One region of the Streptomyces crystallinus genome, then DNA from elsewhere that is predicted to be linked to it. Evidence: riboswitches for the same ligand, from Rfam matches in the RefSeq annotation. Region 1 holds a riboswitch; each other region holds the start of a gene.
The links. A riboswitch is a leader RNA that binds a small molecule or an ion and turns the genes downstream of it on or off. The one in region 1 is predicted to bind cyclic di-AMP.
Positions count from the first base shown of each region.

Region 2: it holds a riboswitch for cyclic di-AMP, as region 1 does, so the genes downstream of both, ABD236_RS10240 (transglycosylase family protein) here and ABD236_RS00605 (M23 family metallopeptidase) in region 1, are expected to answer to the same signal.
Region 3: it holds a riboswitch for cyclic di-AMP, as region 1 does, so the genes downstream of both, ABD236_RS13685 (transglycosylase SLT domain-containing protein) here and ABD236_RS00605 (M23 family metallopeptidase) in region 1, are expected to answer to the same signal.
Region 4: it holds a riboswitch for cyclic di-AMP, as region 1 does, so the genes downstream of both, ABD236_RS15375 (M23 family metallopeptidase) here and ABD236_RS00605 (M23 family metallopeptidase) in region 1, are expected to answer to the same signal.

Region 1 is NZ_BAAACA010000001.1:143,511-150,840, forward strand. It holds gene ABD236_RS00595 (M16 family metallopeptidase) at 1-1,180, shown strand, start outside; gene ABD236_RS00600 (M16 family metallopeptidase) at 1,198-2,565, shown strand; cyclic di-AMP (ydaO/yuaA leader) riboswitch at 2,791-2,951, shown strand; gene ABD236_RS00605 (M23 family metallopeptidase) at 2,965-3,735, shown strand; gene ABD236_RS00610 (GntR family transcriptional regulator) at 3,939-4,616, shown strand; gene ABD236_RS00615 (HPr family phosphocarrier protein) at 4,862-5,143, opposite strand; gene ABD236_RS00620 (bifunctional acetate--CoA ligase family protein/GNAT family N-acetyltransferase) at 5,317-7,330, shown strand, end outside.
Region 2 is NZ_BAAACA010000012.1:67,732-75,061, reverse strand. It holds gene ABD236_RS10255 (DUF501 domain-containing protein) at 1-76, opposite strand, end outside; gene ABD236_RS10250 (FtsB family cell division protein) at 133-609, opposite strand; gene eno (phosphopyruvate hydratase) at 728-2,014, opposite strand; gene ABD236_RS10240 (transglycosylase family protein) at 2,475-3,149, opposite strand; cyclic di-AMP (ydaO/yuaA leader) riboswitch at 3,152-3,338, opposite strand; gene ABD236_RS10235 (transglycosylase family protein) at 3,599-4,585, opposite strand; gene ABD236_RS10230 (cytochrome P450 family protein) at 4,718-5,953, opposite strand; gene ABD236_RS10225 (nucleoside triphosphate pyrophosphohydrolase) at 6,118-7,077, opposite strand; gene ABD236_RS10220 (SurA N-terminal domain-containing protein) at 7,122-7,330, opposite strand, start outside.
Region 3 is NZ_BAAACA010000014.1:683,501-690,830, reverse strand. It holds gene ABD236_RS13695 (dioxygenase family protein) at 1-501, shown strand, start outside; gene ABD236_RS13690 (oxidoreductase) at 964-1,866, shown strand; cyclic di-AMP (ydaO/yuaA leader) riboswitch at 2,211-2,397, shown strand; gene ABD236_RS13685 (transglycosylase SLT domain-containing protein) at 2,400-3,185, shown strand; gene ABD236_RS13680 (TetR/AcrR family transcriptional regulator) at 3,286-3,870, shown strand; gene ABD236_RS13675 (LmeA family phospholipid-binding protein) at 3,867-4,598, shown strand; gene ABD236_RS13670 (LamG domain-containing protein) at 4,646-5,326, opposite strand; gene ABD236_RS13665 (cold-shock protein) at 5,720-5,923, shown strand; gene ABD236_RS13660 (DEAD/DEAH box helicase) at 6,273-7,330, shown strand, end outside.
Region 4 is NZ_BAAACA010000014.1:1,064,655-1,071,984, forward strand. It holds gene ABD236_RS15350 (hypothetical protein) at 22-201, shown strand; partial or broken gene ABD236_RS15355 (pentapeptide repeat-containing protein) at 405-1,253, shown strand; gene ABD236_RS15360 (polysaccharide deacetylase family protein) at 1,637-2,434, shown strand; gene ABD236_RS15365 (NAD-dependent epimerase/dehydratase family protein) at 2,551-3,543, shown strand; gene ABD236_RS15370 (SGNH/GDSL hydrolase family protein) at 3,617-4,408, opposite strand; gene ABD236_RS15375 (M23 family metallopeptidase) at 4,549-5,493, opposite strand; cyclic di-AMP (ydaO/yuaA leader) riboswitch at 5,498-5,679, opposite strand; gene ABD236_RS15380 (alpha-galactosidase) at 6,055-7,330, opposite strand, start outside.

The DNA of each region.
Region 1 (7,330 bases):
CGGCCTGGCTCACCTCTTCGAGCACCTGATGTTCCAGGGCTCGCACCAGGTCCACGGAAACGGCCACTTCGAGCTGGTGCAGGGCGCGGGAGGCTCGCTCAACGGCACCACCAGCTTCGAGCGGACCAACTACTTCGAGACCATGCCCACCCACCAGCTGGAGCTCGCGCTGTGGCTGGAGGCCGACCGCATGGGCTCGCTGCTCTCCGCGCTGGACGAGGAGTCCATGGAGAACCAGCGCGACGTCGTCAAGAACGAGCGCCGCCAGCGGTACGACAACGTGCCGTACGGCACGGCCTTCGAGAAGCTCACCGCGCTGGCCTACCCGGAGGGCCACCCGTACCACCACACGCCGATCGGCTCCATGGCCGACCTGGACGCGGCGACGCTCGAGGACGCGCGGAACTTCTTCCGTACGTACTACGCGCCGAACAACGCCGTCCTCTCGGTCGTCGGCGACATCGACCCCGAGGTGACGCTCGCCTGGATCGAGAAGTACTTCGGCTCGATCCCCTCGCACGACGGCAAGCAGCCGCCGCGCGACGGCGCGCTGCCCGGCGTCATCGGCGAGCAGCTGCGCGAGGTCGTCCACGAGGACGTCCCCGCGCGCGCCCTGATGGCCGCCTACCGACTGCCGCACGACGGCACCCGTGAGTGCGACGCCGCCGACCTGGCGCTCACCGTCCTCGGCGGCGGCGAGTCCTCGCGGCTGCACAACCGTCTGGTGCGCCGCGACCAGAGCGCCGTGGCGGCCGGGTTCGGCCTGCTGCGCCTGGCCGGCGCCCCCTCGCTGGGCTGGCTGGACGTGAAGACGTCCGGCGGCGTCGAGGTCCCCGACATCGAGTCGGCCGTCGACGACGAGCTGGCCCGGTTCGCCGAAGAGGGCCCCACGGCCGAGGAGATGGAGCGCGCCCAGGCCCAGCTGGAGCGCGAGTGGCTGGACCGGCTCGGCACGGTCGCCGGCCGCGCCGACGAACTCTGCCGTTACGCGGTCCTGTTCGGCGACCCCCAGCTCGCCCTGACCGCCGTCGACCGGGTGCTCGACATCACCGCCGAGGAGGTGCGGGACGTGGCCCGGGCCACCCTGCGCCCGGACAACAGGGCGGTGCTGGTCTACGAGCCGACCACCGCCGCAGCAGACGACGCGGCCGACGCCGACGCCAAGGGAGCCGAGCAGTGAGCGAGACCGGCGTGACGATGCAGTTCCACCCCCAGCCGGCCGCCGGCGCGGCCCGTCCCTGGGCGTTCCCCGCCCCCGACCGCGCCACCCTGCCCAACGGGCTCACCGTGCTGCGCTGCGACCGCCCCGGCCAGCAGGTCGTGGCCGTCGAGATCTTCGTCGCCGCCCCGCTGGACGCCGAGCCGGCCGGTCTGGACGGCGTGGCCACGATCATGGCGCGGGCGTTCTCCGAGGGCACCGACAAGCGCTCCGCCGAGGAGTTCGCCGCCGACCTGGAGCGCTGCGGCGCCACCCTGGACGCGCACGCGGACCACCCGGGCGTGCGGGTCTCCCTGGAGGTCCCGGTCTCCCGGCTGCCCAAGGCGCTGGGGCTGCTCGCAGAGGCGCTGCGCGCCCCCGCGTTCGCCGACGCCGAGGTGGACCGCCTGGTGCGCAACCGCCTCGACGAGATCCCGCACGAGCTGGCCAACCCGGCGCGCCGCGCCGCCCAGCAGCTCTCCCGCGAGCTCTTCCCGGCCACCGCGCGCATGTCGCGCCCGCGCCAGGGCACCGAGGAGACCGTCAGCCGCATCGACGCGGGCGCGGTCCGGGCCTTCTACGAGGCGTACGTACGCCCGGCCGCGGCCACCGCGGTGGTCGTCGGCGATCTGGGCGCCACCGACCTGGACGCGGTCCTGGCGGACACCCTGGGCGCGTGGACCGGCACTCCGGCCGAGGAGCGCCCGATGCCCCCGGTCACCGCCGACGACACCGGCCGCGTGGTCATCGTGGACCGGCCCGGCGCCGTCCAGACGCAGCTGCTGATCGGCCGGGTCGGACCCGACCGGCACGACCGCGTCTGGCCCGCCCAGGTCCTCGGGACGTACTGCCTGGGCGGCACCCTCACCTCCCGCCTGGACCGCGTCCTGCGGGAGGAGAAGGGCTACACGTACGGAGTCCGTGCCTACGGCCAGGTGCTGCGCTCCGGCGCGGAGGGCACCGGCGCCGCCATGCTCGCCATCAGCGGCTCGGTGGACACGCCCAACACCGGCCCGGCGCTCGACGACCTGTGGACGGTGCTGCGCAAGCTGGCCGCCGAGGGGCTCACCGACGCCGAGCGGGAGACCGCCGTGCAGAACCTGGTGGGCGTGGCCCCGCTGAAGTACGAGACGGCGGCCGCCGTCGCCGGGACGCTGGCCGACCAGGTCGAGCAGCACCTCCCGGACGACTTCCAGGCGCAGTTGTACGCGCGGCTGGCCGACACGGGCACCGTGGAGGCCACCGCGGCGGTCGTCAGCGCCTTCCCGGTGGACCGGCTGGTGACCGTGCTCGTCGGGGACGCGGCGCAGATCGTGGAGCCCGTCAAGGCCCTCGGAATCGGTGAAGTCACCGTCGTGGCGGGCTGATTGGACCGTCCGCCGGGGCTGCCTCGCGGGCGGGCGGACGAGCCGGGTGAGGACCCCGGTGGCCGAGAGGCCGCCGGGGTCCTCCCTTATGTCCGGTTTATTGGGGAGGTTGCCTGTCTGTCATGTGGCGTGCGCTACAAAAAGACGCGTCTGTTTGGTGATTGAAAGATCAGCCGTCTAGCGTCAGTCCGGCTGTCCGTCACCACCCGTCGCAGCCGCGGCACCGGACAGCGATCGCCGAGTCCCCAACTGGCGCGAGCCAGGGGAGCCGGGGACCCACTCAGTCCCTGGGGTGAATCGGACGCCTCCGTTCGCGGAGGGGCCCGTAGGAGACCTTCCAGCTCCGAACCCGTCAGCTAACCCGGTAGGCGAGATGGAAGGAAAGGACACCGCCACTCCATGGCGTTCACCCGTGCCACCGGGAAGCACCGTCGTCCGAGCGCCGTCTCGCGCAAGAGCGCGAACATAGCGGGCATCGCCACTCTCGCCACCGCCGGAGTCGTGGGCACCCTCGCCTCGCCGGCCCTGGCCGCCGAGACCGCGGCCCCCGCCGCCGCCTCCGTCGAGGACACCGGCATCACCCAGGCCATCGTGATCGGCGACTCGCTCGCCGACCGCATCGACGCCCAGGCCGCCGCCCAGCAGCACGCCGCCGACAAGGCCCGCGCCGCCGCCGAGGCGAAGCGCAAGGCCGAGGCGAAGGCCAAGGAGGAGCGCGAGGCCAGGGAGCGCGCCGCCCGCGAGGCCGAGCGCAAGCGCCTCAACTCCTTCGTCGCCCCGATCGCCGGCAGCTATGTCTCCACCGGCTACAAGACCGGTGGCTCGATCTGGTCCTCCGGCAGCCACACCGGCATCGACTTCCACGCGGGCATGGGCACCTCGGTGCACGCCGTGGGCCTCGGCACGGTCGTCGAGGCGGGCTACGGCGGCGCCTACGGCAACAACATCGTGATCCGCATGAACGACGGCACGTACACGCAGTACGGCCACCTGTCGTCCATCGGCGTGTACGTCGGCCAGCGCGTCGAGCCGGGCCAGCAGATCGGCCTCTCCGGCAACACCGGCAACACCACCGGCCCGCACCTCCACTTCGAGGCCCGCACCTCCGCGGAGTACGGCTCGGACATCGACCCGATCGCCTATCTGCGCTCGCACGGCGTCAACCTCTGACACGGCCGTCCCGCGTCCCACCGAAGCCCCCGGCGCCCGCGCCGGGGGCTTCGTCGTGCCCCCGCCCCCTGCGTGATCCGTCCATGGCCAAAAGATATGCATTGCATACGGCATGTCACCGGGAATTAACAGCCGCTGGAATAGAGTCGCCGAACAGGCGTCGATCGACCGCGTTTCGCGGGGATTAAGGCGGAGGTTCGGTCATGCGCATTCCGGCGCAATCGGTATGCACGGCAATCCGCGACGACATCGTCACGGGGCTCTTCGCGCGCGGCAGCCGGCTCACCGAGGAAGTGCTCGCCCGGCGGTACGGGGTCTCCCGAGTGCCCGTCCGCGAAGCGCTGCGCACGCTGGAGTCCGAGGGGTTCGTCACCACGCGCCGGCACGCCGGGGCCTGTGTCGCCGAGCCCACCGAGCAGGAGGCCGCCGACCTGCTCGAACTGCGCACCATGCTGGAGCCGCTGGCCGCCTCGCGGGCCGCCGCCCGGCGCACCGAGGCCCATCTCAAGGTGCTGCGCGGCCTGGTCAGGCTCGGTCAGGACCGGATCCGGCGGGGCCAGGGCGAGGATCTGCGCTCGCTGGGCGTCTGGTTCCACGAGACGCTCGCCCAGGCCTCCGGCAGCCCCGGCCTCATCGCGTTGCTCACCCAGCTGCGGCACAAGATCGCCTGGATGTACGTGGTGGAGCAGCCCGCGCTGCCCGCCGAGTGCTGGGCGGAGCACGGGGCGATCGTGGACGCGCTGGCGCGCGGCGACGCCGAACGGGCCAGGTCGCTGGCCGCCCACCACGCCGACCGCGCGTTTTCCGCCTATCGCCTGCGGCGCCCGGCCGAGGTGAGGCCTTCGCAACATGCCGTAAACACCGCGAGCGCCCGTGCTTAACAGGGCCGCCGTATACAAAGGGGTGATTCGACGGGGGTGTTTCGTGCTGCCCGAAATCGCCCCGGATATTCGACGGAACGGGCCGTCGGCCCGCACGACCGGCCCATGCGGGTAACCGGTACCGGCGCGCGACCGGTACCCGCACCCAAAAGGAAAGGAGCCGTGGACCCCGAATTCAGGGTCCACGGCTCCGATCGCGAAGTGCGGTGACGCGCCGGGTCCGGCCAGGGGCCGGCCGGGCGGGGTCAGACGGTCTCGGGGAGCTCCTCGAGGCCCTCCGCGACGAGCTTCGCCAGACGCTCCAGGGCAGCCTCGGCGCCGTCCGCCTCGGAGGCCAGCACGATCTCCTCGCCGCCCTGCGCGCCCAGGCCGAGCACCGCGAGCATGGAGGCGGCGTTGACCGGGTTGCCGTCGGCCTTGGCGATCGTCACCGGGACGCCGGAGGCCGTGGCGGCGCGGACGAAGATGGAAGCGGGGCGGGCGTGCAGGCCCTCGGCCCAGCCGACATTGACGCGGCGCTCAGCCATGGTGATGCCCTTCGAAATCTCTGACGGTTGTCTAGACCAGTCTCTCATGTCCTGCGCAGTGCTCGATCCCGACGAGGGTCCCGGATCCGGCGGCCCTTCGGCCCTGGCCGCCCTCTCCACTTGCCCCTACCTTGACCCGACCCAACCGGCCTCGCGACCCGTAGGCTGCCCGTATGCAGGCTCCGCAGGAGAAGACGCAGGACCCCGCGTACCCGGCCCACTGGGAGGCCGACGTCGTGCTGCGCGACGGGGGCACCGCGCGGATCAGGCCCATCACGACCGACGACGCGGAGCGGCTCGTCTCGTTCTACGAGCAGGTGTCGGACGAGTCCAAGTACTACCGCTTCTTCGCGCCCTACCCCCGGCTGTCGGCGAAGGACGTGCACCGCTTCACCCATCACGACTACGTGGACCGGGTCGGGCTCGCGGCGACGGTGGGGGGCGAGTTCATCGCGACCGTGCGCTACGACCGGATCAACGCGCAGGGCCGGCCCGCCTCGGCGCCGGCCGACGAGGCCGAGGTGGCGTTCCTGGTCCAGGACGCCCACCAGGGGCGCGGGGTCGCCTCCGCGCTGCTCGAACACGTGGCGGCGGTCGCGCGCGAGCGGGGGATCCGGCGGTTCGCGGCGGAGGTGCTGCCCGCCAACAACAAGATGATCAAGGTGTTCACCGACGCGGGCTACCAGCAGAAGCGTTCCTTCGAGGACGGCTCGGTCCATCTCACACTGGATCTGGAGCCGACCGCCGAGTCGCTGGCCGTACAGCGCGCCCGCGAGCAGCGCGCGGAGGCGCGCTCGGTGCAGCGGCTGCTGACGCCCGGTTCGGTGGCGGTGATCGGCGCCGGGCGCGCGCCGGGCGGCGTGGGCCGTACGGTGCTGCGCAACCTGCTCGGGGCGGGCTTCACCGGACGTACGTACGCGGTCAACCGGGCCCTGCCCGAAGGCGCTTCCCGGCTCGACGGGGTCCCGGCGGTCCGCTCGCTCGCCGAGCTCGCCGAGCCGGTCGACCTCGCGGTCCTCGCGGTCCCGGCCGAGCGGGTGCCGGAGGCGGTCGCGGAGTGCGGTGAGCACGGGGTGCAGGGGCTGGTCGTGCTGTCCGCCGGGTACGCGGAGAGCGGCGCGGCCGGGCGCGAGCGCCAGCGCGAACTGCTGCGCCAGGTGCGGTCGTACGGCATGCGGCTGATCGGGCCCAACGCGTTCGGCGTCATCAACACCGCGCCCGGCACGCGGCTGAACGCTTCGCTGGCGCCCGAGCCGCCGGGCCGCGGCCGGATCGGCCTGTTCACCCAGTCGGGCGCGATCGGCATCGCGCTCCTGTCCGGTCTGCACCGGCGCGGCGCGGGCCTGTCGACGTTCATCTCGTCGGGCAACCGGGCGGACGTCTCGGGCAACGACATCCTCCAGTACTGGTACGAGGACGCGGACACGGACGTGGTCCTGCTCTACCTCGAGTCCATCGGCAACCCGAGGAAGTTCACCCGGCTCGCGCGGCGTACGGCGGCGGTGAAGCCGGTGGTGGCGGTGAAGGGCGCCCGGCACAGCGGCTCGACCCCGCCGGGGCACGCGGTCCCGGTGACCCGGGTCCCGGACGCGGCGGTCTCGGCGCTGCTGCGCCAGGCGGGCGTGATCCGGGTGGACACGGTGACCGAGCTGGTCGACGCGGGCGTCCTCCTCGCGGGCCAGCCCCTGCCGGCCGGGCCGCGCGTGGCCATCCTCGGCAACTCGGAGTCCCTCGGCCTCCTCACGTACGACGCCTGCCTCACGGAGGGCCTGCGCCCGCACCCGCCGGTGGACCTGACGACGGCGGCCACTCCCGAGGACTTCCGCGACGCCCTGGCCCGCGCCCTGGCGGACGAGTTCTGCGACGCGGTGGTGGTCACGGCGATCCCCTGGGTGGGCGAGCCCGGCTACCCCGACGAGGCCCTGGCCACGGCGCTCCAGCAGGCCACGGCGACGGCACCGGCGAAGCCGGTGGCGGTGGTGCACGTAGAACTGGGGGGCTTGGCGGAGGCGCTGGCGAGCGCGGCGAGCACGGGGCGACGCGGCGCGACTGCGGCCCGGTGGCCCGCTGTGCCCACCCGTTCCGCCCCTGCGGAACGCATGCCCACAGCGGAGGGGAACGGTCAGGCGCGGCGGGACTGGGCAGCCCCGGGGAACACCCCCAAGCGGGCCGCCGGGACGCCAGGCA
Region 2 (7,330 bases), on a different contig from region 1:
CCAGCTGCTCCTGGAAGGCGGCGATGTCCGCCTCGGTCGGCTCGGTGCTGGGCGTCTGGGGCGGGGGCGTTTCCATCGCGGTGTCTGTCTCAGTCTCTGTCTGTCTGGATCTGTCGCTGGCGGTTCACGTCGTCAGTTGCCGGGCCGGTCGGCCTTGTCCACGCCGTCCCAGAGGTTCTGGTGCCAGGGGCGGCCGGTGGCGGCCTTGCCGTCGCGGCGGCCCTTGCCGGCCGACGGGTCGGTCACGGTGTAGCCGGTCTCGCCCGGGAACTGCATGTGCAGATGCTCCCGGGCCAGCCGCTTGATGTACGCGTCGTCCTGGAGCCGCGCCTTCTCGTCGCGCAGCCGCTCGACCTGCGCGGCCGCGTCGTGCTCCTTGCGGCGCTGCTCGGCGATGTCGCCGCGCTGCGACACGTACTGGCGCATCGGGTACGCGAGGGCCACCACCAGGGAGCACATCACCAGGGCGAGCAGCGCGGCCCGGCCGGTGAGCCGGGAGCGGCGCGCCTGGCGCTTGGTCTGGGAGCGGTAGACCCGGGCCGCGGTCTGCTCGCCGAGCACCTTGAGCCGGGCCGCGGTGGAGAACCGGTCCCGGTCGCCCTTGGCCATGTCGCCCCGCTCCCCTCACGTACGTACAACGTCCCCGGACACGGTACGGGACCGCGGCCGGGGACGTACGTACGACAGGGCGGTCAGCCCGTGTCCGGACTGGCCCGTCTCGGGCTGGTCAGCCCTTGAAGCGCGGGAAGGCGCTGCGGCCCGCGTACACCGCGGCGTCGTCGAGGATCTCCTCGATGCGCAGCAGCTGGTTGTACTTGGCGACGCGCTCGGAGCGGGCCGGGGCGCCGGTCTTGATCTGGCCGCAGTTGGTGGCGACGGCGAGGTCGGCGATGGTGACGTCCTCGGTCTCGCCGGAGCGGTGCGACATCATGCACTTGAAGCCGCTGCGCTGGGCGAGCTCGACGGCGTCGAGGGTCTCGGTCAGCGAACCGATCTGGTTGACCTTGACGAGCAGCGCGTTGGCGGTGCCCTCCTCGATGCCGCGGGCCAGGCGCTCCGGGTTGGTGACGAACAGGTCGTCGCCGACGAGCTGGACGCGGGCGCCGAGCTTGTCGGTGATGACCTTCCAGCCGGCCCAGTCGTCCTCGAAGAGCGGGTCCTCGATGGAGACCAGCGGGTAGGCGTCGACGAGGCCCTCGTAGTACTCGGTCATCTCGGCGGCCGAGCGGGACTGGCCCTCGAACTCGTACTTGCCGTCCTTGTAGAACTCGGACGCGGCGACGTCGAGCGCGAGCGCGATGTCCTTGCCCGGGGCGTAGCCGGCCTCCTTGATGGCCTCCAGGATCAGGTCCAGGGCGGCGCGGTTGGAGTCCAGGTTCGGGGCGAAGCCGCCCTCGTCGCCGAGGCCGGTGGACAGGCCCTTGCGCTTCAGGACGGCCTTGAGGGTGTGGTAGACCTCGGTGCCCCAGCGCAACGCCTCGGAGAAGGACTCCGCGCCGATCGGGGCGATCATGAACTCCTGGATGTCGACGTTGGAGTCGGCGTGCGACCCACCGTTGAGGATGTTCATCATCGGAACGGGCAGCAGGTGCGCGTTCGGGCCGCCCAGGTAGCGGAACAGCGGCAGGTCGCTGGCCTCGGAGGCGGCGTGGGCCACGGCGAGCGAGACGCCGAGGATGGCGTTGGCGCCCAGCGAGCCCTTGTTGTCCGTGGCGTCCAGGTCGAACATCGCCTGGTCGATCAGGCGCTGCTCGGTGGCGTCGTAGCCGACGAGCTCCGGGCCGATCTGCTCGATCACGGCGAGGACGGCCTTCTCGACGCCCTTGCCCTGGTAGCGGCTGGGGTCGCCGTCACGCAGTTCGATGGCCTCGAAGGCACCGGTGGAGGCACCCGAGGGGACGGCGGCACGGCCGGTGCTGCCGTCGTCGAGGCCGACCTCGACCTCGACCGTGGGGTTGCCTCGGGAGTCCAGGATTTCCCGGGCTACGACGACGTCGATGGACGGCACGAGCATCTCCTTCTGGGATGTGACGCGAATGGGCCGGGCCGCGTGGTCCGGCACCCCTGAGCCTAACCGGCTCCGGGGCATCGGCCAGCCGACCGACCGGGTCGTGGGACGAAACGGGGGGCAAAATGTTCCCGAACAAAACAAAGCCCCGCCCCGTGTGGGGCGGGACTTTGCTCGGGGCGCGGCCCCGGGCCCGGTTCAGCTGACAGCTGAGTGGATCTTGGGGGCCGGTTTTTGGGCCCCCACCCCACCCCTTCCCGAAAGCCCTCCGGCGGGCGGCCGGGGGCTCCGCCCCAGGGCCCGGCCTTCGTCTGCGGCTGAGTGGGTGGTTGCTCGCGCAGTTCCCCGCGCCCCTTAGGTAGTAGGCCGCGCCGGAGCACCCAGCTCAGCCACAGTCCTTTAGGGGCGCGGGGAACTGCGCGAGCAACCCACCACACACCCGCAGACAAAGACCGGGCAGCACGCGCTAGCTGAGGTGGAGGTGCTGGTCCACGAAGATCAGGTTCGCGTCCTTCACCACGTCCTTGTTCAGCTCGTACAGCTTCTCCCAGCCGCCCTTGACGCCGTGCGCCGCCGCGATGGAGCCGAGGGTGTCGCCGGACTTCACCGTGTACTCGCCGTCACCGGTCTTGACCGGCGCGGGGCGGGACTCGCCGCGCGAGGCGGGGGCGGACTCCCGCTTGGGGGCCGGGGCCGCCTTGGGCGCGGCCTTCTTCGGCGCGGCCTTCTTCGCGGCGCCGGACGTGTCCACGTCCGCGGCCGACCCACCGGCCGTCAGGTTGCCCGCACCGGCGCAGGACCAGGCACCCGGACCCTGCATGGCGAGCAGCTTCTCGGCCGTGGCGATCTGCTGGCCCTTGGTGGCCAGGTCGGCACGGGAGGCGTACTGGGTGCCACCCGCCGCGGCCCAGGAGGACTGCGAGAACTGCAGACCGCCGTAGTAGCCGTTGCCGGTGTTGATCGACCAGTTGCCACCGGACTCGCACTGGGCGACGGCGTCCCAGGTGGAGACGGAGGCGGCGGAGGCGGAGCCCGCGGCCATCAGCGGGGCGGCGACGGCGGCACCGGTGACACCCGCCAGCGTGACGACGCGGACGGCCTTGGACGGGCGGCGGTGCTTGCCCTTGCCAGAAAGCAGCATGGAGTTCTCCTCACCGACGCCTGCGAGGTGAGCTGTCGGGTTCGGGCGAGTGAGTGGCCCGGCCGCGCCAGTGGCGCGTCTTCACCCCAAGCCGGTCCCGTGGCCGCCGGGGACGTGTGTACGTCCCCCAACGGCCGGGCCCGGCGCTTACCTTGGGTCCCCCGCTCCTGCCTACGGCGCATCGAGCGTCGACTGTTCCCCCGCGACCGACGGCAGGATTCGGCGTTTCCGGTCGGAGGGGCCCGTGGTGACGAGCGCTCCGACCGTAAACACACCAACCCCTGATGTTCAAAGGGGCACATCAGGGAGAAATCGCCCCTCGGGCCTCTTTCGCGCCCCCTGTTTCCGCAGGTCGGGGGCGTAACGCGCGTACCGGGCGGACGGGACAGGGCAGTTGACGGAAAGAGATCCATGTCTCACTTGCACAGAAGCGGACATAGACCCCTGAACTACCCCTTGGTCGGGGCCGGGTTGTCCGTCTTTGCCAGGTTCAGATCAAGGTTCTGGCCAGGCAGGATCAGGTTCGGGTCGGAGCCGATCGTCTTCTCGTTGGCCTTGTAGAGCGCGGACCAGCCGCCCTCGACCTTGTGCGCGCGCGAGATGTCCCACAGGTTGTCGCCGGGGCGGACGGTGTAGTCGGCGCCCAGGACGTCGCCCGCGCCACGTGAGTCGGCGTCACCTCGCGAGGCGTGTCGCCCCGATTCATGGGTGTTGTCCGTATTGCCCGGCTCGGTGGTCGCGGGGGTGCCGCTCTCGGCCGGGTCCGGCGTGCCGCGGTGCTTGCCGCCGGAGGCGGAGCCGGCGGCCGGGTCGGTGGTCTTCGCCGTACCGCCGGCGCCGGCGTCGGTCGAGCCGGGCTTGCCGCTCGCACCCGTGGACGGCGCCGAGGGCGTCGTGGAGGGCTTGGGAGCGGTGGAGGCGGAGCCGGAGGGCGTACGGGACGCCGGAGGCTTCTTCGCGGGCGCGGACGGCGTCGCGGTGGCGTCCGGGGTCGCGGCCCCCTCCTCGGAGGGGACGTACGGCGAGGGGGTGGCGCCCGGGTCGACGGCCGGCGCACCGGCGCCCGAGGTGAGCCCGGAGACCGACGAGCAGCTGGTGAAGGCCTTGGGGCCCTTCGCCGCGAGCACCTTCTCGGCCACGGCTATCTGCTGGGCGCGGCTGGCCAGGTCGGGCCGCTCGGCATAGGAGGTGCCGCCGTAGGTCTGCCAGGTCTCCTGCGAGAGCTGGAGCCCGCCGTACAGCCCGTTGCCGAAGTCCGCGCTCCAGGCGCCGCCGCTCTCGCACTCCGCGACGCGGTCCCAGGTGGTCGCGGAGGCGGCGTTCGCGCCGCTCGCGGCGAAGAGCGGCAGGGCGAGGGCCGAGCCGGTCACCCCCGCCGCGACGACGAGTGCGGGAGCCTGGCGGGGTCGGCGGTGCCGTCCGTTCCCGGAGCGCATGCTGTGGCCTTCCGTGTGACTACGTCTGTGACTGCTGGGCCTGGCGGTGAGCCTGGTTTGCCGAGTCGAGGGGTGAACGTAGCCGTACTCGAACGCTTGTCACAAGTCGATGCACCCGCGATAACGCGAAAGTCACAGTTTTGACGTACCGTCAGTTACGGCGGGCGTGAACTCGACCGGAAGGGTGCGCAGTCCGCGCATGATGAGGCCGCCGCGCCAGCGCAAATCGGCAGGATCCGCCCCGAGCCGCAGGTCAGGGAGGCGCCGCAACAGCGTTGCCAGCGCGGCCCTCGCCTCCAGGCGGGCGAGCGGTGCTCCGAGGCAGTAGTGGATGCCGTGGCCGTAGCCGAGGTGCTGGTTGTCGCGGCGCCCGAGGTCGAGGGTGTCGGGGTCGCGGAAGCGCTCCGGATCGCGGTCGGCGGCGGCGAGCACGACGAGCACCGGGTCGCCCGCGGCGATGTCCTGACCCCCGATCGACAGCGGCCGGGTGGCGAACCGCCAGGTGGCCATCTCCACCGGCCCGTCGTAGCGCAGCAGTTCCTCCACGCCGGTGTCCAGCAGGTCCGACTCCCCGGCCGCCAGCGAGGCCTGGAGGCGCTCACGCTGTTCCGGGTTGCGCAGCAGCGCGTACACGCCGTTGCCGATGAGGTTCACGGTCGTCTCGAACCCGGCGAAGAGCAGGATGAAGGCCATCGCGGCGGCCTCGTTCTCGGTGAGGTGCTCGCCGTGGTCGCTGGCCCGGATCAGACCGGAGATGAGGTCGTCGCCGGGGTTCTCCCGCTTGCGGTGGATGAGTTCCAGGAGGTACCCGCGCATCTTCTTCACCGAGCGCGCCACACCGCCGCGCGGGCCGCCGCCGTGCCGGATCATCATCCCGGCCCAGTCGCGGAAGTCGTCCTGGTCCTCGCGCGGCACCCCGAGCAGGTCACAGATGGCGTAGATGGGCAGCGGGAACGCGAACTCGTGGATGAGGTCGGCCTCGCCGCGCTCGGCGAACCGGTCGATGAGCGCGTCCGTCAACTCCTGTACCCGGGGCGCGAATTCGGCGACCGTACGGGGAGTGAACGCCTTCGACACCAGCCGCCGCAGCCGGGTGTGGTCCGGCGGGTCGATGTTGAGCAGATGCGTCATCAGGTCGGCCTTGCGCTCGCCCGGGATGCCCGTCTTGCCCTTGGCGTGCGCCGACTCGTCGTGGTGCGCCGGGTTCTTGGAGAGCCGCTGGTCGGCGAGCGCCTGCTTGGCGTCCGCGTACCGCGTCACCAGCCACGCCTCGACCCCGCTGGGCAGCTTGGTCCGGTGCACCGGCGAGTGCTCGCGCAGCCAGCCGTAGACGGGGTAGGGGTCGGTGGCGAACTCCCAGGTGAACATCTCGGGCGCGGCGGGCGCGGCGGGCTCCGGCGCCGCCGGGGAAGCGGGGTCGGCTGAAGCGGGGCCGGGGGAAGAAGGGTCGGGGGAAGAGGGGCCGGGGGAAGAGGGGTCCTGGCCGGTCGGGGTCGCTGCCCGGTCCGGCGGCGTCGAGGGGCTCACGGCTCTCAGCCCGTCTCCGCCGTCAGGACCGCGTCCCGGTACGCCCGTGCCGCCGCCCGCAGGGCCGCCTCCGGGTCCGTGCCGTCGGCCTCCGCCGCGACCGCGAGGGCGAGCAGGCGGTAACCGATGCCCTCGCCGACCGGCAGCGGCACCTCGAGGCCCGCCGTGCGCACCCGGGAGGCCAGTTTGGCGGCGAGGGCGAGGGCGGGCTGGCCGAGCGGGATGCCCTCGGTCACCGAGTCGCGACGCTTCTCCGCCGCCTTCTGCCGCAGCCAGTGCTCCTTGACCTCCTCCGGCGTCTCGGCGCTCTCGTCGCCGAAGACGTGCGGGTGGCGGTGGATCAGCTTCTCCACGATCGTCCCGGCGACGTCGTCCACCGAGAACGGCTCCTCGGGATCCTCCTCGGCGATCCGCGCGTGGAAGACGACCTGGAGCAGCACATCGCCGAGCTCCTCGCGCAGCTCGTCGCGGTCGCCCTCCTCCACCGCCTCGACCAGTTCGTACGCCTCCTCCAGGGCGTACTTCGCCAGCCCCTTGTGGGTCTGCTGGGAGGACCACGGGCACTCGCGCCGGATCCGGTCCATGACCTGCACGAGGTCGAGCAGCCGGGCGCCCGGCAGGTCGTACGAGCCCGGCAGCAGCTCCAGGTCCGGCATGGCGACCCGGCCGGAGCCGGCCAGGCGGGCCAGACCGTCGGTGAGCCGGCGGTCGCCCTCGCCGGAGGGCAGCACGACGACGGTACGGCCGCCGGCGCACGCCTCGACCAGCTCCTGGGCGTCCGGGTCCGCGATCTCGACCCCGACGCCCGCCTCGCGCAGATACGGCAGCTGCGGGTGGCCGGGGTCGGCGCACAGCACCCGGTCGGCGGCGCGCAGCGTCTGCCACGCGGGCCAGGACAGCAGTCCGGGCGCCACGCGGTGGCTGGCGGTGAGCAGGACGACGCGGCCGGGTTCTTCGAGAGTCACCTCTCGAACCTACCCCGACCGCTCCCCTCGTCCGCCCCGGCCCGTCAGCCGGTGACGGGGGTCTGCTCGTCCGGCGCGTTCTTGGTCACCTGGGCGATCCACGGGGTCTTGGTGTCGGCGAGCTGGATCGCCTTGTCGTCCCAGCTGCCGTACCGCGGGTTCACGTCGATCTTCAGCTTCTTCGAGGCCTCGGTGAGCGTCTTGGTGACGGCGGCCTGGCCGGGCGGGGTGGAGAGGTCGGCGCCGGTCGCGG
Region 3 (7,330 bases), on a different contig from region 1:
CTGCTCGACTTCTGGCAGGCGGACACCAACGGCGCGTACGACAACACCGGCTTCCGGATGCGGGGCCACCAGTACACCGACGCGCGCGGGGCGTTCACGCTCACCACCGTCGTGCCGGGGCTCTACCCGGGCCGCACGCGCCACATCCATGTGAAGGCGCAGGCCCCCGGCCGCCCGGTGCTCACCACCCAGCTCTACTTCCCCGGCGAGCCCCGCAACAACACCGACTCGCTCTTCGACGCCCGGCTGCTGATGACCGTACGGGACGCGGGCGGCGCGAAGCAGGCGGCGTTCGACTTCGTGCTCGACGTGGCCCAGTCGCCGTCACCGACCCCCACGCCCACCGACCCCCCGCCCGGCACCACCTGGGCCGTCGGCACCTCCTACCGCTCGGGCGACCGCGTCACGTACGGCGGCCGCACCTACGCCTGTCTCCAGGCCCACACGGCCCAGCCGGGCTGGGAGCCGCCGAACGTGCCCGCGCTGTGGGGGCCCGCGTGACCCTGCGCCCCGGCGCGCGCAACCCCACGGTGTACCGGGGCGGTTGAGGACAGGCCCTGGGGCGCCGCGTGCGCGCGGGCCGTGAGAAGAAAAAGAGACCCCGGCCGCCCGACCCCGCCGGGCGGGCCGGAGGGGGGAGGGCGCCGGGTCGCTCCACCGCGCAGGCGGCCGGGCCGGCGCGCAGAACCCGGCGCTTTCCCCCGACAGTTCGTGTTCCCCGATAGTCTTCAATTCGGCGTCGGATTACCACGCTTTTCAGGATTGCCGTCGCCTTGCCGTTCCGTATGAGCGTCCGGCGGATCCTTCGCCGTAGCGCCCGGATTCGCGACGACGCGGCGGGCGGCTGCGAAATACCGTCGCCTTTTCGGCTGTTCCTCTCGCGGCACTTCCCGCCGTACTTCTCGCAACCACCGCACAGTTCGGGCATTTCCGCCCGGCGGGCGTGGATGGCACACTGCGATCATGACTACGGAAACGATCAGCGCGGCGGCCGCGGGCGCCTGGAAACTCGGTGACCTGTCGGTCAACCGCCTGGGATTTGGCGCTATGCGCCTCACCGGCAGCGCCGCCTTCGACCTCGGCACGCCCAGCGACCGCGAGCGGTCCCTCGCCGTGCTGCGCCGCGCGGTCGAACTCGGCGTCAACCACATCGACACCGCGGCTTTCTACTTCTCCCGGCTCCGGTCCGCCAACGAGCTGATCAGCCGGGCACTGGCCCCCTATCCGGACGATCTGGTCATCGTCACCAAGGTCGGGCCGGGGCGCGACGCGTCCGGCGCGTGGCTGCCCTGGGCCAGGCCGGAGCAACTGCGCGGCCAGGTCGAGGAGAACCTGCGCCAGCTGGGCCGTGACCACCTCGACGTGGTCAACCTGCGCCTCAACGGGCCGGGTTCGCTCGCCGAACACTTCGGCGCGCTGGCCGAGCTGCGCCAGGCGGGCCTCATCCGCCACCTGGGCCTCTCCAACATCGACCCCGAGCATCTGGCGGAGGCCCAGGCCATCGCGCCGGTGGTCTGTGTGCAGAACCGGTACGGCCTGGACAGCCGGCGGACGGGCTCCGACGAGGTGCTGCGGCTCTGCGGTGAGCAGGGCATCGCGTTCGTCCCGTTCTTCGCCATCGCGGGGGAGGGGCGCGAGAGCGGTGCGGCACAGACCGGGGCCACGGACGGCGACGCCGTCCTCGCGGTCGCCCGCGCGCATGGTGTGACGTCCGCGCAGGTCCGCCTCGCGTGGACGCTCGCGCAGGGCGAGCACGTGCTGGCCATCCCGGGCACCGGCAACCCGGACCACCTGGTGGAGAACGTGGCCGCGGGCGCGCTGCGGCTCACGGACGAGGAGATGGCGCTGCTCCAGACGCCCTGCTAGATGTCCGAAATGGACCCTGGGTGACGGTTTTAAGTCCTATGTCGCCAATCGTTTCATTGGGAACGAAAAAGAGGCTTAGCTTTCGATTGGCTTTCATTTGGGTGCTGCCAGTGAAATATCTGTCGTCCCGGTGAAAGTCGGCGGAAGACGTGAAATGGGTCACGCGGGCCCCCGGCGGGCAGGGCCGCGGCGGGGCACGCATTCCGTTCTGTGGAGGGCGAGTTGGGGGTACGGGGAGAGAAGCACCCGTATCCCCGGAACCCGGTGGATCTTTCTTGACGATCTCCGCGTGAATTCCCGCTCTTGTTCACGCCGGTCCCCTTCGTTTACGGTCACGCTCAAATCCGGATGGACCGCCGAATCCTGCCGCTGTCCGGAAACCTCCCACACACGAAAAGGCAGGAGCGGGGGAACCAGGTAGGCCGCCGAATCCGGATGACGGAACGGCTCGGGGTGAAGCCGCGTGCAGCGCGGCCGGGCACTCTCGCCCGAACCCGACAGCTCACCTCGCAGGCGAACGAGAGGAATTCTCCATGCCTGCAAAGGGTAAGCACCGCCGCCCCAAGTCCAGCACCCTCACCCGGGGCATCGCCGCCGCGGGCACGGGCGGCGCCGCGCTCATCATTCCGGTGATCGGCGCGACCAGCGCCGGTGCCGCGCCCTCGGCGGCCCCGCACTCCGGTGCCGTGGCCAAGGCCCCGGCCGCCGTGGCCAAGGCGGCGCCGACGACCTACTCCGTGGTCGCCGGCGACTCCCTCTCCAAGATCGCCAAGGACCTGCGGGTGAGCGGCGGCTGGAAGCAGCTCTACCAGGACAACCGCCAGGCCATCGGCGGCAACCCGGCCATCATCCACCCCGGCCTGGAGCTGGCCGTGGGCAAGAAGGCCCCGGCGGCCTCCGCCGACCGTACGGCCACGACCCAGCGGGCCGACCGCTCGGCGCGGACCTCCACCCTGCCCCAGCAGGCGACCGCCGCCGTGGCGAAGACGGCGACGTACTCCGACAACCTGGACGGCTGGATCCGGCAGTCGCTGGACATCATGGCCCAGCACGGCATCCCGGGCTCCTACGACGGCATCTACCGCAATGTGATGCGCGAGTCGTCGGGCAACCCGCTGGCCATCAACAACTGGGACTCCAACGCCGTGGCCGGCACCCCGTCCAAGGGCCTCCTCCAGGTCATCGACCCCACCTTCGCGGCCTTCCACGTGCCCGGCACGTCGACGGACAGCTACGACCCGGTCGCCAACATCGTCGCCGCGTGCAACTACGCGGCCAAGACCTACGGCTCGATCGACAACGTGAACGGCGCCTACTGACCGAGTCCTCCTGCCGCCCGGGTGGGATGCAGACCATCTGGTCCAACAAGGACCAGATGGTCTGTTACTTTGGCGTGACCAGGCCCAGGGGAGGACCGTCATGCCACGCCCGACGCGCGCCGAGCTCGACGAGGAGATCGTCGAGGCCGCCGCCGAGCTCTTCACCACGCGGGGATACCGCGGCACCTCCGTGCAGGAGATCGCGGACCGGGTCGGCTACTCCAAGACGGGCCTGCTGCACCGCTTCCCCTCCAAGGAGCGGCTGCTCGCGGCGACACTGACCGGCCCGCTGACCGAGTTCGCCGCGCTTCGGGCCACCTGGGACGCCCTGCCGGAGGGTCCCGAGCGGCACCGGCGGGCCTCGGCCGACCTGGTCGACCTGGCGCTGCGCCACCGCTCCCGCCTCGCCCTCCTCTTCAACTCCGGGCTGCCGGTGCTGCCCGGCGCGCTCGCCGGTGTCGAGGGCATGGGGGATCTCGGGGACCACCGCACGGAGACCCTCGCCGCCTTCGCGGACGCGGACGACCTGGCGGGCACGATCCGGGCGCAGCTGGCCGTGACCGGGCTGCTCAGCACCGTCGCCGCGCGCCAGGACGTGCCGGACGAGCTGCTGCGCGCCCCGCTGCTCGAGGCCTTCCGCGCCGCGTGCGGGATACGCGCGCAGCATGAGGGGGCCGCGCGATGACGCCGCGTGCTGTCGCGAGCCGGGCGCTGCGCGGATGGCGCAAGTACGCCGTCGCCGTCGTCGTGCTCGCCGGGCTGGGCCTGGCGGGCGACCGGGCCGCGGCCGCCTGGACCGAACACCGTACGGCCGACGCCTTCCAGAAGGCCCAGGGCCTCAAGTCCGCGCCCCACGTGAAGGTGCACGGCTTCCCCGTACTGACCCAGCTGGCCGGCGGCACCCTCGACCGCGTCGACATCGAGGCGTCCGACATCCCCGCGGGCCGCGACGGCGGCAGGCTCCCCATCACCACCCTCAACGTCGAACTCGACCGACTGCGCCGCTCGGCGGACGCCTCCGAGGCCCATGCCGCCTCCGCCCGGGCCACGGCGTTCGTGTCGTACGAGGACCTGTCCCGCGCACTCGGCATCGAGATCGGCTACAGCCAGGACAGCACGAAGGCCGAGCCGCGCGTCGCGGCCACCGCCTCGCTGCCCCTCGTCGGCAAGGTCGGGGCCAGCGCACGGGTCGAGGTGGCGGGCGACCGTGCGCTCGCCCTGCGGTCGGTGAAGGCGGGCGACGGCCTGCCGAAGGCGCTGCGGTCCATGGTCACCGGCATGCTGGAGCGCGAGCTGGCGCTCGGCGGCATCCCGGACGGTCTGGCGCTCACGTCCCTCACCACCACGCCCGACGGCCTCACCGCGACGCTCTCCGGAAAGGACGTCACCTTCCGCACCGACGAGCGCGCGTGAACTCCCGCCCGACCACGGGTCCCTGACGGGCCATCACGCGCCAGGCCTCACGCCGTGACTTCCGTCCCCCGATACACCCGCAGCGCGGGCACCTCGTACGACATCTCCGTCAACTCCGGGGCGGGCGCGGGGTGGAAGCGGCCCGCGCTGACCGAGAGGTTGACGATGAGGTGGGCGTGCCAGCGACGCCCCACCCCCCGGCGGTCGGCGAAGACGGGAGCGCCGTTCACCCACCACGTCACCGACCGCGCCCCGAAATCCACCCGCAGGTCCAGCAGGGCGCCGGGGGCGACGGACGGGTCGCGGTAGGAGTGGTGGGCGCCCCTGACGTGGTTGGTGAGCTCCAGCAGGTCGGGGTTGTCGGGGTGGTACTCGAAGACGTCGACCTCCTGGCCGCCGTCCCGCCAGGTCCAGATCGCCGGCCAGGCCCCTTGCTCGCGCGGCAGCCGGACCCGGGCCTCCAGCACGTCGCCCGCGCGCACCATGAAGTCCTCGTCGCTGCCCTCGGTGGTCAGCAGCCCCGCGCTCCAGGTCCCCTCGGGGCGGCGCCTCGCCCGAAACGTCCCGGTCCGGCTGTACTCGGCATCCGGGACCAGATGGTCGAGCTTGTCGTCGCCCGGGTTGACCGGGCCGCCGTCCGGATACGCCCAGGAGCGGCCCGCGACCCACTGCGCGGGGGAGGTGAAGTCGGCCGTGAGGACGGGGAGCAGCGGGGCCTCGGTGAGCACGGGCACACTGTGGCACAGCCGTAGGGGCACACCCTCCGCGCCACCCGCGCGTCGCCCGGGCTCTTCCCGCCGTACCGCAAAAGTATGCTTTACGTAAGCAAATATCTGCGGTCGTAGGCTGGCCGCACCCTCGGGGCATTTTTCCCCGGGCTGTCGGGGATTCTGTGGCGTACGGATGAAAAATTTGACATTTGCTGTACGGCGCGGCGGGGGCGTGCTACTGTTGATCGCAGTTGCAGTTGTGGTTCCCAAAGACTTCAAGTGCCTGGGCGGGCTTCTTCCGTCGGGCACTTTTGTATTTCCGGATGCTTTATCCGGACGGGGCAATCATCACGGCGACGCCGGGGTTCGCACAGTGTGGACCCCAGGGCACTGCCCCGAAGGAGATATGACATGGCTACTGGCACCGTGAAGTGGTTCAACTCGGAAAAGGGCTTCGGCTTCATCGAGCAGGAGGGTGGCGGCCCGGACGTGTTCGCCCACTACTCGAACATCGCCGCCCAGGGCTTCCGTGAGCTTCAGGAAGGCCAGAAGGTGAACTTCGACGTCACGCAGGGCCAGAAGGGCCCGCAGGCGGAGAACATCACCCCCGCCTGACGCCACTGAAGCGCAGGTATGACGCAGCTGGGGCCCGCACCTTGTGTACGGGCCCCAGCTCGTTGCTGTCTCCGGGCCGCACACCCACGGGGTGCGCGCCCACCGCGCCGTGGACGGCACTCCACGATGCGCGGGACCCCGGCTGCCGCCGCCGTGGTCGCCACCGCCCCGCCGGGTATCTCCCGCCGGGCCGGCGCACGGCAGGTATTCCGAGGCCCGGAAAAGGTCCGCAGCGTCGCGGCCGCCCCGGGCTCGCTCTCGTCTTTTCTTTCGGCTCGTTCTTGCGATTCCCGGGCAGTGATTCCCGCCGTGAATTCCTCGATACGTGCCCTATCGAGGAAGGTTCTGCATGAACCGAGCAGGTCGCACGAATGAACGCTCGTACGGTGCCCGCAAGGGATCCGGCGCCGAACGCGGTGGCGCCCGCTACCGCGCCCAGGCCCAGGCCCAGAGCCGCTCCGCCGGCCGCAGCCGGCGCCCCGCGGCTGTGCAGGGCGAGTTCGCCCAGCCCACCACCCTCACCCCGGCGCTGCCCGCGGCCGAGGCGTTCGCCGACCTGGACATGCCCGCCCCGCTGCTCGCCGAGCTCACCGCCCAGGGCGTGACGGCGCCGTTCCCGATCCAGGCGGCCACCCTGCCGAACTCCCTCGCGGGCCGCGACGTCCTCGGCCGGGGCCGCACCGGCTCGGGCAAGACCCTCGCCTTCGGCCTCGCCGTGCTGGCCCGTACGGCGGGCCGCCGGGCCGACTCCAAGCAGCCGCTGGCCCTCATCCTGGTCCCCACCCGCGAGCTGGCCCAGCAGGTCACCGACGCGCTCACCCCGTACGCCAGGTCGCTGCGGCTGCGGCTGGCCACCGTCGTCGGCGGGATGTCGATCGGACGGCAGGCCGGTGCGCTGCGCTCCGGCGCCGAGGTCGTCGTGGCCACCCCCGGGCGCCTCAAGGACCTCGTGGAGCGCCGCGACTGCCGCCTCGACAAGGTGGACGTCACCGTGCTCGACGAGGCCGACCAGATGGCCGACATGGGCTTTATGCCGCAGGTCACCGAGCTGCTGGACCTGGTGCGCCCCGACGGGCAGCGGATGCTGTTCTCGGCCACGCTGGACCGCAACGTGGACCTGCTGGTGCGCCGGTACCTGAGCGACCCGGTGGTCCACTCCGTCGACCCCTCGGCGGCCGCGGTCACCACGATGGAACACCACCTGCTGCATGTGCACGGCGCCGACAAGTACGCCGCCGCCACCGAGATCGCCGCTCGCGAGGGCCGGGTGATCATGTTCCTGGACACCAAGCACGCCGTGGACCAGTTCACCAAGCACCTGATGAGCAGCGGTGTCCGGGCGGCGGCGCTGCACGGCGGCAAGTCGCAGCCGCAGCGCACCCGGACCCTGGCCCAGTTCAAGGACGG
Region 4 (7,330 bases), on a different contig from region 1:
CCGTGCCCCTAGTCTGGAAGCATGTCCTCTTCCGCCGACCACCCTGGTTCCGTACTGCCGGACGCCGAAGCCGCCAACGCGGCGATCCGCGACCTCGTCGACAGCACGGACCCGGACGACGGCTGGCCCGCGGAGGAGTACGAGCGACTGCTCGCGCTGTGGGCGGCGGCCACCACCGCCGACCTGGACGCGGCCGCGTAGCCCCGACCGGACGGCTGCGCTCGGCTCCGGCCGAGGATCCGACGCTCTGCTCGGCTCTGCCGAGGTTGTGACGGCTCCGCTCGGCTTCGGCCGACGAGGTGTCTCGGCGGTAGGCTCGACCTGCCCTTTTGCCCGTGCGGGCCCCGGCGTGGCCGCCGGTGGCACCCGCCCGGGCCACCAGACACCGCAGGAGAGCCCCCGCCTTGTCCGAGACACCCGAGAACCGCGTAGAGGGGCCGGCGCCCGGTCCGGCGGACGACCGCTCCGCGCTGCGCGCCGACTGCGCGAACTGCTTCGGCCTGTGCTGTGTCGCGCTGGCGTTCTCGCGGTCCACGGACTTCGCCGTCGACAAGGCCGCGGGCGAGCCCTGCGGGAACCTCGGGCAGGACTTCCGCTGCGGCATCCACGACCGGCTGCGCCCCAAGGGCTTCCAGGGGTGCACGGTGTACGACTGCTTCGGCGCGGGCCAGAAAGTCTCCCAGGTCACCTTTGCCGGCCGGAACTGGCGGGAGTCGCCGGACGGCTCACGCCAGATGTTCGCGGCGCTCCCGGTGATGCGCCAGCTGCACGAGCTGCTCTGGTATCTCGCCGAGGCGCAGGCCCGTCCGGCCGCGCGTCCGGTCCACCGGCAGGTGGCGGCCGAGCGGGAGAAGATCGAGCGGCTGACGCTCAGCGACGTGGACACGCTCCTGGAGCTGGACGTGGCGGCACTGCGCGCCGAGGTGAACACGCTGCTGCTGCGTACCAGCGAGCTGGTGCGCGCCGAGCTCAAGGGCAGGAAGAAGGACCGCAGGGGCGCCGATCTGTTCGGGGCCCGGCTCCGGGGCGCCGATCTGCGCGGCGCGGACCTGCGCGGCGCGTATCTCATCGCGGCCGACCTCAGCGGCGCCGATCTGCGGCTCGCCGATGTGATCGGCGCGGACTTCCGTGACGCGGACCTGTCCGGGGCGGACCTCACCGACTGCCTCTTCCTCACCCAGACCCAGGTCAACGCGGCCCGGGGCGATGCCGCCACGGTCCTGCCGAGCGGGCTGGAGCGCCCCTCGCACTGGCGCGCGGACACGGCGGCTCCGGCTGCTTCCGCCGCCGGTGCCGGTGCGGCTCCCGGCAAGCCCGCGGCCGCCGCCCGCGGCAAGGGCAGGGGGCCCGCCAAGGGCGGCGCCTCCCGGCGCAGGGGCCCCGGCCCGGCCGGATCACGCCGCAAGTAGCCGATAGGCCTCCCCCGCTCTGGGGGACGGCTGGGGCAGCAGGGCCACGCCCAGGGGTCCCGAAGCCGGGGCCGCGCCCCCCCTGCACCCCGCTCGACGGCACCCGCTTCCCCGTGCCCGGCCCGGACCCCGCCCCCCCCACACCCCCACCCCACTATGCATCCCGTGTATACACCTCGCGTATAGTCCGAAGCATGTTCTGGCCCATGCCGAAGGGGAGTCGCCTCATGCGCAGCAGCAATTCCGAAGTCCGTCGTGCGCGGGGGCGAGCCACGGCCGCGCTGGTGGCGGTGGCCGCGCTCGGTATGACGCTGACCGGCTGCTCCGACGGCGCCGTCTCGCCGCGCTCGGCCCGCAACGACGCGCTGGACAGCAAGGCCGCGGCGGGCGCCGACGCGGGCGCCGCCTCCGGGGTGGACTGCCGCAAGGCCAAGTGCATAGCGCTGACCTTCGACGCCGGGCCGGGCCCGAAGACGCCCCAACTCCTGGACACGCTCAAGGAGAAGAAGGTGCACGCCACCTTCTTCCTGCTGGGCAGGAACCACGTCGAGAAGTACCCGGACACCGTGCGCCGCCTCGCCGCCGAGGGGCACGAGGTCGCCAACCACACCTGGTCGCACGAGCGCCTGGACAAGCTGAAGCCCGCCGAGATACGCGCCGAGCTCAACCGCACCCAGGAGGCGGTGGCCAAGCTCACCGGCCGCAAGCCGGTGCTGATGCGGCCTCCGCAGGGCCGTACCAACGAGGAGGTCACCAAGGTCACCAAGGAGCTGGGGCTCTCGCAGATCCTGTGGAGCGCGACCGCCAAGGACTACTCCACCAACGACTCCGCCCTGATCACCGAGCGGATCCTGGACCAGGCCGACCGCGACGGCATCATCCTGCTGCACGACATCTACGACGGGACCGTGCCCGCCGTGCCCGGGATCATCGACGCCCTGAAGGCGCGCGGCTTCACCTTCGTGACCGTGCCCCAGCTGCTCTCCCCCGCCGCCCCGAAGCCCGGCCAGCTGTACCGCCCCTGACAACCCGCCCTCGACGCTCCCTCGGGCCGCCCTTCGGGAGCGTCTGGATTTCGCCCTGAGCGTGGACCGGCACGGACCGGTTCTCAGGAGCCGTTCCGGCGGGCAGAGTTGCGGCCATGAAGCTGTTGATACTGGGTGGTACGGAGTTCGTCGGCCGCGCCGTGGCCGAGACCGCGCTGGCGCGCGGGCACGAGGTGACGGTCTTCCACCGGGGCCGCCACGAGCCGCCGAAGGGCGTGCGGGCCCTGCTCGGCGACCGGACGGCCGAGGACGGTCTGGCGGCGCTCGCCGACGGCCGGTGGGACGTGGTCGTGGACACCTGGTCGGGGGCGCCCTCGGCGGTGCGCGACGCCGCGCGGCTGCTCGCCGAGGGGCGGGCCGCCCGGTATGTGTACGTGTCGAGCCGCTCGGTGTACGAGCACCCGGTCCCGGTCGGGGCCGACGAGGGCGCGGAGCTGGTCGACGGCTCGCCGGACGCCGAGGGCGAGGTGGCCTACGCCCAGGCCAAGCGCGGCGGCGAGCTCGCCGCCGTCCGGGAGTTCGGCCCGGACCGCTCGCTCCTGGTGCGCGCCGGGCTGATCCTCGGCCCGTACGAGAACATCGGGCGGCTGCCCTGGTGGCTGGGCCGGATGGCGCGCGGCGGCGAGGTGCTGGCTCCGGGGCCGCGCGATCTGCCGGTGCAGTTCATCGACGTACGGGATCTGGCGGAGTGGATCGTGAGCGCCGCCGACTTCGGGCTCTGCGGCCCGTACAACCTGGTCTGCCCGCCGGACCACACCACGATGGGCGAGCTCCTGGAGGCGTGCGCGCGGGTGACCGGCGGCGGCGCGGAGCTGCGCTGGACGGACCCGGAGCCGATCCTGGCCGCCGGGGTCGAGCCGTGGAGCGACCTGCCGGTGTGGATCCCGCCGGGCGAGCTGCACGGCACGATGCACGGCTCCAACGTGTGGAAGGCGGTGCTCTCCGGGCTGCGCTGCCGTCCTGTCGCGGAGACGGCCGCCGACACCTGGGCCTGGCTCCGGTCGATCGGCGGGGAGGCGCCGCAGCGGCCGGACCGCCCCCGGGTCGGACTCGACCCGGAGACGGAGCGGAAGCTGCTGCACGGCTGAGCCGCGCACGGCGCCGCCCACATGACGGCCCGTCAGCGCGGTTGGCCCAGGGGCCAACCCACCTGATGGGCCGTCACAGAGGCAGCAGGTCGGGCCGCTTGGGCTCCACGTGGTCGCCCGAGCTCTCGCCGCGCAGCCGTCGCCCGATCCATGGCACCAGGTGCTCACGCGCCCAGTGGATGTCGTCGCGCCGCACCTCGAGGGTGCCCCGCGGCGGCATCGGGGGCCACTCCTGGTCAGGGTCGGCCGGGATCTCGAGCCCGAGCACCTGGGCGGCGCGCAGCGCGACCCGGGTGTGCCCCTCGGGCGACAGGTGCAGCCGGTCGGCGTCCCACGCCCGCCGGTCCTGGACGGACCGCAGCGACCACAGGTCGAGCACCGGGCACCCGTAGCGGTCGGCGATGGAGCGCACATGCGCGGTGTACGTCGCCACCTTGCCGCGCAGATGCTTGAAGACCGGCACCCCGCGGGTGTCGAACCCGGTGGTCACCATGACCGTCGGGATCGTGCTCTTCAGGTCGGCCACCGCGCGTTCGAAGCGCTCGGCCACGTCGTCCGGGTCGCTGCCCGGCCGGATGATGTCATTGCCCCCCGCACAGAAGCTCACCAGGTCGGGTGCGAGCTCCTTGGCCCGCGGCACCTGCTCCTCGACGATCTGGTCGAGGAGCCTGCCGCGGACCGCGAGATTGGCGTAGCGAAAGGCCCCCTCCGGTCGCTGGTCTGCCAGTAGCACGGCGAACCTGTCCGCCCAGCCGACGAATGCCCCGTCGGGACCGGGGTCGCCGACCCCTTCCGTGAAGCTGTCGCCGATCGCCGTGTACGACCCGAACGTACCGCTGTTGAATGATCTCGAATCGTCTGCCACGGGACCATATCTTTCCCTTACGCGTGTGACCTACGCGACCGTAAGGAGGGGTTGACGGTGGGTGATATAGACCACCCGGTCAGTTGTCCCCAGCGGGAATACGCCGAATACCCCCGGCGATTCGGGCGGCACGGCTTCCGTCAGAGGCTCGCGCCCTGCTGGCGGAGGTAGGCGATCGGGTCGACGTCCGAGCCGTAGTCGGGCGTGGTGCGGATCTCGAAGTGGAGGTGCGGGCCGGTGACGTTGCCGGTGGCGCCGGAGAGCCCGAGCTGCTGGCCCTCGGTCACGCTCTGCCCGGCCGAGACCGAGAGCTGCGAGAAGTGGGCGTACTGGGAGTACATGCCGTCGGCGTGCCGGATGACGACCTGGTTGCCGTACGCGCCGCCCCAGCCGGCCGAGACGACCGTGCCCGCGCCGACGGCCTTCACCACGGTGCCGGTCTCGGCCGCGAAGTCGACGCCGGTGTGGTAACCGCTGGACCACATGGATCCGGCCATGCGGTACGGGGTGCCGATGCTCACGCTGTCCAGGGGCGCGCGGAAGCCGGAGGAGGAGCCCTGGCCGGCCGAGGGGGCGGTGTCGGCCGGGGAAGCGCCGGTGGCCTGGGACGACGTCGACGTGTGGGCCTTGGCGGGGGCCGGCTTCGCGGCCGGCTTCGCGCCGGTCCCGTGCGAGCCGCTCGCCTTGGCGGAGGTGTGCGACGCACCGGCGGCCTTCGCGCCGAGGACGAGCTTCATGCCCGGCCGGATCAGCGCCGGGTCGGAGCCGACGACCTCGCGGTTGTCCTGGTACAGCCGCTGCCAGCCGCCGAGCCGGTGGTCCTCGGCGATCCGCGACAGGCAGTCGCCGCTCTTGACCTTGTACGTGGTCGGTGCGGCCTGCGGGGCGGCGGGCGCGGCGACGAAGGCGGCGGCCCGGGCGGTCTGCTGGGGCGCGGCGGCGGGGGCGGCGGTCTGCGCCGCGGCGTGCGCGCCGGTGGCGCCGAGCAGCGGGATGGCGAGTGCGGCGCCGCCCGTGCCGGCGGCGACCATGCCCCGGGATATCGGGCTGGACTTGGGACGGCGGTGCTTACCCTTCGCGGGCATGGCGGATTCCTCTCCGGCGCCTGCGAGGTGAGCTGTCGGGTTCGGGCTGGAGCTGCCCGGCCGGCACCGCTGCGTCACGGTGCTCCGGCTTCACCCCGAGCCGTGCCGGAATTCCGGACGGCGCTTACCTGGGTCCCCCGCTCCTGCCACGCGTGGATGGGTGCGGATTCCGGGCGGTGGCAGGATTCGGCGGTCCACCCGGATTGCGGTGACCGTAAGCGAGCCCGGCGCACCACGACAAGTGCCCATTCGTCATCCGCATTCCCGGCCGCGAATTCACCGGGGAATTGCGGTCACCCTGCGTGGACCGGAATTCCCAACGGGCCCGGCCGGACGGGGGAATTCATTCGGGGCCGCCACCACGGAACGTCACGGATATGACGCTCCTCACGGGCAACCTCCGTGTCACGCCCGGGAGATGGACAGGGTCCATCAAATCGCCCAATCCGGACGAAAGTTCCGCCCTGATTCACCCAGCCCGAGAGCTATCACCACACTCTGTCCCGTTTTGAGCCGCTACACCCAGATGGGCAGCTTTGTCGCGCTCGGCGGGTGAATTCCTCATCCCTCCCCCGCACCCGCCCGCCGGAAACGGAACACCGCCGCATCAAGATCACCCACAAGCCCGGTGTCCAGGCCCCGGTGCAGCAATACCGCTCCCCGGTGCACGGCCCCGGTGTCCAGGCACCGATAAGCGGCCGCCGGGTCCAGGCCGCGCAGCCGCAGGGCCGGGGGCCGCAGCCCGTGGTGCTGGGCCTGGAGGTGGGCGAGGACGACGGCGTCGTCGCCGCGTACGTACTGGACGGCGCTCAGACCGCCCTCCGGGGGCCGCAGCCGGTACTGGGCACCGAGCTGCACCACCGGCCGGATCTCCTTGTACAGCTCCACCCAGCCGCGCGCCTCGGCCAGTTCGTCCTCGCTCCAGCGGGTGAGGTCCCCGCCGACGCCGAGCACTCCGGCCATCGCGCTGACGAAGCGGAAGCGCAGACTGCTGCGGCGGCCGTTGAGCAGGGTGTTGGGGCTGTCGGTGACCCAGGCGGCCATCACCCGGGCCGGGTGCAGCTGGCTGAAGCCGTGCTGGATGGCGAGCCGGTCCAGCGGGTCGGTGTTGTCGGAGGTCCACACCTGGTCGGTGCGGGAGAGGATGCCGAGGTCGATCCGGCCGCCGCCGCCCGAGCAGGACTCGAAGTCGACCGAGGGGTGTGCGGCCCGCAGCCGGTCCAGCAGGCCGTAGAGCGCCCGTACGTGGTCGATCCAGAGCCGCTGCGGATACTCCTCGCCGGGCCAGCCCGCGTCGCTGAAGGAGCGGTTGAAGTCCCACTTCACATAGTCGACGGGCACGCTGGAGAGCAGCCCGTCCAATTGCTCCCACAGGTGCTCCTGGACGTCGGGGCGGGCGAGGTTGAGCACCAGCTGGTTGCGGAACTCGGTGCGCCGGCGGCCGCTCTGGTGCTGCACCCACTCCGGGTGCGCCCGGTACAGCGCGCTGTCGGGGTTGACCATCTCCGGCTCCACCCAGATCCCGAACCGCATGCCCAGCGCGTGCACCTCGTCCGCGAGCGGCTTCAGCCCGCCGGGGAAGCGCTCGGGGTTGGGCGTCCAGTCGCCGAGCCCGGCGGCGTCGTGGGTGCGCTCCCCGAACCAGCCGTCGTCGACGACGAACAGCTCGACGCCCAGCGCGGCCGCGCGCCCGGCCAGCGCCCGCTGCTGCTCCTCGCCGATGTCGAACCGGGTGGCCTCCCAGGAGTTGAAGAGCACAGGCCGCACCCGCCCGGCCTCCGGGACCACCCGTGCGAGCTGCCAGGCGTGCCACTCTCGGCTGGCCCCGCCGAAGCCG